Regions from separate parts of the Kitasatospora sp. NPDC085464 genome, predicted to be linked through region 1. Evidence: riboswitches for the same ligand, from Rfam matches in the RefSeq annotation. Region 1 holds a riboswitch; the other holds the start of a gene.
What was found. A riboswitch is a leader RNA that binds a small molecule or an ion and turns the genes downstream of it on or off. The one in region 1 is predicted to bind cobalamin.
Positions count from the first base shown of each region.

Region 2: linked by a shared signal. The riboswitch ahead of ACIGG8_RS10120 (cobalamin biosynthesis protein) and the one ahead of ACIGG8_RS08630 (CbtB-domain containing protein) in region 1 are both predicted to bind cobalamin.

Region 1 is NZ_JBITTM010000007.1:233,538-237,043, forward strand. It holds gene ACIGG8_RS08620 (short-chain fatty acyl-CoA regulator family protein) at 1-496, shown strand, start outside; gene ACIGG8_RS08625 (CbtA family protein) at 609-1,388, opposite strand; gene ACIGG8_RS08630 (CbtB-domain containing protein) at 1,414-1,632, opposite strand; cobalamin riboswitch at 1,668-1,826, opposite strand; gene ACIGG8_RS08635 (histidine phosphatase family protein) at 1,934-2,506, shown strand; gene ACIGG8_RS08640 (endonuclease/exonuclease/phosphatase family protein) at 2,575-3,506, opposite strand, start outside.
Region 2 is NZ_JBITTM010000009.1:79,625-83,130, reverse strand. It holds gene ACIGG8_RS10125 (cobyric acid synthase) at 1-543, opposite strand, end outside; gene ACIGG8_RS10120 (cobalamin biosynthesis protein) at 540-1,526, opposite strand; cobalamin riboswitch at 1,739-1,873, opposite strand; gene ACIGG8_RS10115 (helix-turn-helix domain-containing protein) at 2,069-2,764, shown strand; gene ACIGG8_RS10110 (alpha/beta hydrolase family protein) at 2,912-3,506, shown strand, end outside.

The sequences.
Region 1 (3,506 bases):
CCTCCAGCGCTCAGGCCTGCGCGGCGTGCCGTTCTCGTTCGTCCGCGTCGACCGGGCCGGCAACGTCTCCAAGCGGCAGTCCGCCACGCCCTTCCACTTCTCCCGCACCGGCGGCACCTGCCCGCTGTGGAACGTCTACGACGCCTTCGCCTCACCCGGCCGGGTCCACGTCCAGGTCGCCGCCATGCCCGACGGCCGCCGCTACCTCTGGACCGCCCGCGCCGTCACCCGCTCACCCGGCGGCTGGGGCCGCCCCGGCAAGACCTTCGCCATCGGCCTCGGCTGCGAGATCCGCCACGCCGGACGGCTGGTGTACTCGGCCGGCCTCGCCCTCGGCGACGAGAGCGTCGCCACCCCGATCGGCCTCGGCTGCAAGGTCTGTGAACGTCCCGCCTGCCCCCAGCGCTCCGCCCCGGCCATCGGCCGTCCGCTGGCCGTCGACGAGCGCACCAGCACCTTCGTCCCCTACGCCGCGGTACCCGACCCCCGGAGCTGACGGCCGGAAACGGCGGCTCCGTCCTCGTCCCGGGAACGCCGGAGGCCGGTCGGGGCGACGTGGTGTCGTCTCGACCGGCCTCCGGTGTGGTGACGGTGGGACGGTGCGTGCCTCAGTGTGCGGAGGCGGCGGTCTCCGGGCTGGTCTCCGGCGTTGCGACGGCGGCCGCGGTCGCCGGCTTCGGGTTGAGGAGTCGTTCGGCGAGGTGGCCGAAGAGCAGTCCGAAGGAGGTCCAGAGGGTGAGCTGGATGGCGAGTGCGGCGAGGCGGAACTGCCAGAGGAGGGTGGCCGAGAAGTCCTCGGGGACCTCGTTGATGGCGGGCAGGAAGGCGTAGGCGAGGCCGATGGCCACGGCGAAGCCGAGGACGGCGACGACGGTGGCGTACCAGGTGCCCAGGCGTGGTGCGAGGCGCTTGCCGACGATCACCGCGGCGACCGCCAGCAGCACGCTGAGCGCCATCATCAGGAAGTACAGCGTGGTGCGCTTGCCGATGGTCTCCGGGTCGCCCACCGACGGCGGGTTGGCCGGGTACTTGAGGAACGGCACGACGTAGACCGCGACGAGTGCGACGCCGGACAGCAGGGCTGCGGCGGCGCGCGGGGAGAAGCGGCCGATGCGGCCGAGGGCGAAGCAGTAGGCGAGGGCGGCGATGCCGCCGAGGGCGACGCCGTAGAGGAGGATGCCGGTGGCCAGGCCCGCGGTGGACTGCAGGGAGCGGCTGACGATCTCCATCTCGGGTGCGCCGGGGGCGGCGTGGGCGTCCTCGTAGGCGATGGCTGCGTCCACGCGGGGTTCGCCGAGCAGGTAGGCGACGATGAGGGCGAGCAGGCCGGCGGCGAGGCCGGCGAGCATGCCGCGGACGAGCAGGGATCTGACGTTCACGGAGTTCACTGGTCTGTTTCCCCTGTTTTCCTGGTCAGTGGCAGGGGAAGCCGAGCAGGTGGCGGCCGTCGTGGACCCACTCGTGGACGTCTTCGCCGGAGATGAGGGAGGTGGCGCCCTGCTCGGCGCCGACGAAGTAGATCAGGGTCATCAGCAGGATGCCGAAGAAGACGGCCCAGGGCAGGATGGCCTTGACGGAGATGGGGGTGACCGCCGGGGCGGTGGGGGCTGCGGGGGCGATGGGGTGAGCCATGGCCGACCTCCTCTGGGAACACGCGTCCCGTTTCGGTGGAGCACGGACGGCAGGGCGGGTCTGACTCGCCGGGCCGAGGCGGGGGCCAGGGCTACGGCTTCACAGTGGCGCGACCGTGCCGGAGTCTCACCGGGCTTCCGCGCTCTGCCGTCTTCAGTTGTCGCAGGGACGGTACCGTGTCGCGAACGTCCGGCCAAGGGGCTTGACAGGGGGCTCACGGGCGCGCACCCGGCGCGTCGGACGGCGGGAGCACCGGTACGCACACGCGCGAAGGCCCAGTTCGGGGCAGGGAGGGGGACGGGTGACCGTCCGCGTGATCTTCATCGCACCGTCGATCGGAGCCGAACTGCGGGAGGCGAGATTCGGCGACGACGCCCCGCCGGAGGAGGCGGGCCTGGCCGCCGCCCGCGCGGCAGCCGCTGCGCTGCCCCCGGCGGCCCGTTCCTTCACCTCGCCCTCGGCGCGCTGCCGGCTGACCGCGGAGGCCCTCGGCCTCGCCGCCGAGCCGGCCGCGTCGCTGGCGGACCTGGACGTGGCCGCCTGGCGCGGGCAGCGACTGGAGGACGTCGCGGCCCGGGACCCGCAGGCGGTGTCGCGCTGGCTGACCGACCCGGAGGCGGCCCCGCACGGCGGGGAGTCGGTCACAGCGCTGTGCGCACGGGTGGGCGGCTGGCTGAACGGGCTGGCCGGGGACGGCGGGCGGGTCCTGGCGGTGGCCGAACCCGCGGTCGTCCGGGCCGCGGTGGTACGGGCGCTCGACCTGCCACCGACGGCGTTCTGGCGCCTCGACGTCCGGCCGCTGTCGGCCACCGAGCTGTCCGGCCGCGCTGGCCGCTGGAACCTGCTCTGCGGGACGGCTCTGATGCCGGTGTGACGGTGCCGTCGTGAGGGTGCGGGCAGGGTGCCGTCGGTGAGCGGCAGGACCAGTCGATCGGCTGTGGGCTACAGCGGCAGCTCGACCACCACGGGCCGGTGGTCCGAGACCGGCGTCCTCGGGGCCCGCGCCGGCAGGGACGGGTGCGGCCCGAGCCCGGTGGCGAGCACGTGGTCGAGCTGCACCAGGGGGCGGTGCGACGGGAAGGTGCGGACGCGGGCAAGGCGGCGCCAGCCCGGCCGGGCCGACAGACCGGCGGTCTGCGGCGTCGGAGTCGCGCGCGCCGGGGGAGTCGAGGGCGCCGACGGTGTCCAAGGCGTCGGCGGTGTCGAAGGCGTCGCGCGCTTCGACGGAGCGAGGAACTCGGCCGCGCCGAGGGTGGCCGCGGGGATCGCGCCGGGGATGTTGAAGTCGCCCAGCAGCACGTGCGGCCGGGGCAGGCCGGCGATCCAGCGGTGTACGGCGAGGAGTTGGCGGAGGTTCCACCCCGGGACGAACGACAGGTGCAGCGCCACCGCGGTGAACGGGCCGCGCCGCCCCTCCAGGACGGCGGCCAGTGCCACGCGCGGATGGTCGCGGATCACCCTGAGGCCCGTGCGTCCGGACACCGGCAGGGGCACGGCGACGGGCGGTGCGCCGAACGGCCGGGCCCGCCAGCCCAGGACGGGCAGCCGGGACAGCAGCGCGATGCCGTGCGAGGGGAGCTCGCCGTCCTGCCCGACGCCCTTCGGCCCGTACACCCGCAGCCCCGGTTCGGACCGGTCGGGGGCCCAGGTCCGCCCCGGCCCGGACCGGGCGTGGAACGCCGAGGCGTAGCGCCAGTCTGCGGCGCCGGTCGCCTCGGCGATCGCGCGCGCCTGGTCGACCCGGCCCGACCGCTCCTGGAAGCGGTCGAGTTCCTGCAGCGCCACCACGTCGGCGTCCAGGGAGACGACGGCGTCGACGAGCGGGTGTACGCCGGCGGTGTCGGAGGCCGGCCCAGGCGGGCGGCCGTCGTCCG
Region 2 (3,506 bases), on a different contig from region 1:
CAGCGCCAGCGTGCCGTACATCGCCGCGAACACCCCGCCCCGGTCGATGTCCCCGACCACCACCACCGGCAGCCCGGCGGCCGTGGCGAGGCCCATGTTGGCGATGTCGCGGTCGCGCAGGTTGATCTCGGCGGGCGATCCGGCGCCCTCGCAGACGACCACCTCGTAGCGGCTGCGCAGATCGGCCAGGCACTCCAGGGCGCGTTCCAGCAGGACGGGCTTGCGCTCGCGGTAGTCCAGCGCGCCCACCTCGGCGACCGGCCTGCCCAGCAGCACCACCTGGCTGCGGCCGTCCGCGCCGGGCTTCAGCAGCACCGGGTTCATCGCCGCCTCCGGCTCCACCCGGGCGGCCTGCGCCTGCATCGCCTGGGCGCGTCCGATCTCGGCGCCGTCGGCGGTGACGAAGGAGTTCAACGACATGTTCTGTGCCTTGAACGGCGCGACCCGCACGCCCTGGCGGGCCAACCAGCGGCAGATGCCGGCGGTGACCACGCTCTTGCCCGCGTCCGAGGTCGTCCCGGCGACCAGCAGCGCGTTCGTCATGCCCTTCCCCTCTTCCCACGGAGCGCGCGCAGCAGGACGTGCCCCGCGACCGTCGTACCCAGCGCCAGCGCGCCCACCCGCCGGGAGAGCGTGCAGGCCCGTTCGATGTCGTCGACCGTGACCGGCCGCAGCTCCCCGCCCAGCACCGGCCGGTGCTCGACGCGCTCGCCGTACTGCAGCGTCCCGCCCAGCCGCACGCCCACCGCGCCGGCGAACGCCGACTCCGCCTGACCGGCGTTCGGGCTCGGGTGCGAGGAGCCGTCGCGCCGCCAGACCCGCCAGGCCGTCCGCGGCTGCGGGGCGGCGGCCACCGTCAGCAGGGCCGTCAGCCGGGCGCCGGGCCAGCCCGCCACGTCGTCCAGCCGGGCCGAGGCCCAGCCGAACCGGGCGTGGCGCGGCGAGCGGTGGCCCACCATGGCGTCCAGGGTGTTCACCGCGCGGAAGGCCAGCAGCCCGGGCGTGCCGGCCAGGGCGCCCCAGGCCAGGGCGTTCACCACGGCGTCGGCGGTGTTCTCGGCCACCGACTCGACCACCGCGCGGGCGATCTGCTGCTCGTCCAGCGCGCTCGGGTCCCGCCCGCACAGGTGCGGCAGCCGCTCCCGCGCGGCCCGCAGGTCGCCCTGCTGCAGCGAGCGGCCGATGGCGCGGGCCTCCCGGGTCAGCGAGGTGCCGCCGAGCACGGTCCAGGTCGCGGCCGCCGCCAGTGCGGCCCGGCCCAGCGGTCGCCGGCCGACGGTACGGTCCAGGGCCAGCGCGCCCGCCGCGACCGTACCCACGCACAGCGCCGTGTACCCGGCCCCGGCCGCCCGGTCGTCGCGCCACAGCCGCCGCTCCAGGCGGGTGGCGGCGCTGCCGAAGACGGCCACCGGGTGGCCCCGGCGCGGGTCGGCGAAGCGGGCGTCGGCGGCGTAGCCCACGACGGCGCCCACCGCGAACGCGGCGGCGCGGCCCCAGCGGCGGCCGGCCGCAGGACGGACGGTCACCGGCCGCACGCCGGAAGGCGGCTCATGGAGGGACAGCTCAACGAGAGGGAGTCCAGCGGAAGGCGACTCATCGAGAGGCGGCTCATCGGAAGGCGGCTCGGCGGAAGGCGGCTCGGCGGAAGGCAGCTCGGAGTCCGGCCGGGCGGGGCAGCCTGCATCGCGTGCGTGTCCTCACTCAGGGTCCGCGCCCTGGATCGACGTAGCGGGGGCGAGAGTCTCCTGGCTTCCGGGTCGGACGCACCCCCGGTGCCTTCCAGCGGCTTCTGACGGCCCGCCGTGGCGAGATTTCCGAGCGTGCTCCCCGGTGACAGTGGCGGGACCGCGCCGGACTCGCACCGGCTTCCTCTCCATGCCTCCGATTGGCCCCAGGATCCCATCACGCGGCCGAACCGGGAGTCAACCGAGGTCACGGAGGGGTTGGTCACACGGGACGGCGGCCGATGAGCTGTGGGATCGCCCAGCGCGGCACCGCCCCCGGGCCGGCCGCTTCGTGGGTTCGGTCGCTGGGGTCGCGCCGTGGTCCGCGCCTAGCGTTCGGTGGCATGCGTCGCAGAAAGCCCCTCGCCGCCCCCCCGGTGCCGTTCTCGCCCGCAGCCGCCCGCGCCCACCGGGCCGCCCTCGGCCTCACCCCCGATCAGGTCGCCGAGGGCCTGGCCGCGCACGGCGTACGGCTGCTGCCCGCCCACGTCCTCGCCTGGGAGAGCGGCGAGCTGCGCCCCGGCGAAGCGGAGTTCATCGCCCTCGCCCGCGCCCTCTGGTGCCCCGCCGCCCAGCTGATGGACACCCGTCCGGTCCGGTTGCGCGACCACCGCGTCGCCCGTGAGCTCGGCCAGGCGGCCGTCGCCGAGCGCACCGGCACCACCCTCGACTCCTACCGGCAGGCCGAACTGACCGACCGCTGGGAGGGCGACGAGGAACAGACCCGCGCCCTCGCCGACGTCCTCGGCCTCGGCCTGCCCGAACTCGTCGAGGCCACCGGCCGCGGGGAGGCGCTCGACCACCTCCTCCGCCAGTGCGTCACCGGCCGCTGGCAGCCCCACCTCCGCGCCCTCGCCCGCATCGTCCCCGCCCCCGCCGACACCCTCGCCGACGCCCTCGCCGCCCTCCACCAGGAGCACCACGTCCCCACCCACTGGGGCGCCACCACCCGCACCGCACCGCCCCCGGCCGCCGGATCCCTCACCCCCCGCTTCTGGCACCTCCTCGACACCGCGGGCACCACCGGGCCGACCGCGTAACAAGGGGGAGGCGGCCGGCCTCCGACGGCGGGTGCGGATCCGGAGGCCGTGCCCCGGACGGGTCAGCCCGGTGGCCGCGCGGGCGGGGCCCCGGTGGACTGGTGCACGAACACCGTCCGGTCCGAGACCAACAGAGCGGGGAACGATATGCGCTGGGGAACCGCTGCCGTCGTGGCGGCCGCCGCCGTCGGAACCGGGGCCGTCGTCCTGGTGATCGGCCGTCGGGCTTCCGAGCGGATGGTCCGTCCGGTGACCGCCGGGCGGGAGTCCGGGCGGGAGTCCGGGCCGGTCGTGGTCCGGAGCGTCGGCGCCGGGCGGGTCACCTTCACCCGCAGCCCGGAGAGCCTGCACCCCGGCTGCTGGGCGGTCGAGTGGGGCGACAACGGCCACGCCGTCGTGGAGGACGTCCTGCACAGCGACGAGCAGGGCGTCACCCGTCGGCTGGTCCGCGCCGACCAGGGCACGCTCACCCCCGGCACCGAGGTCCGTTTCACCCCCCGCGTCCACCTCGGCGACCCCACCCGGGCACTCGGCCTCGCCTACACCGACACCTCCGTTGACGGGGAACTCGGTGCGCTCCCCGCCTGGCACCTCGACGGCAAGCGCGGCACCTGGGTGATCCTCGTCCACGGCCCGGAGGCCGACCGTCAGCAGACCCTCCCGGTGCTGCCCGTCCTCGACCGCTTCGGCCTGCCCGTCCTCGCCGTCACCTACCGCGGCGACGAGGGAGCCCCGGCCTCCC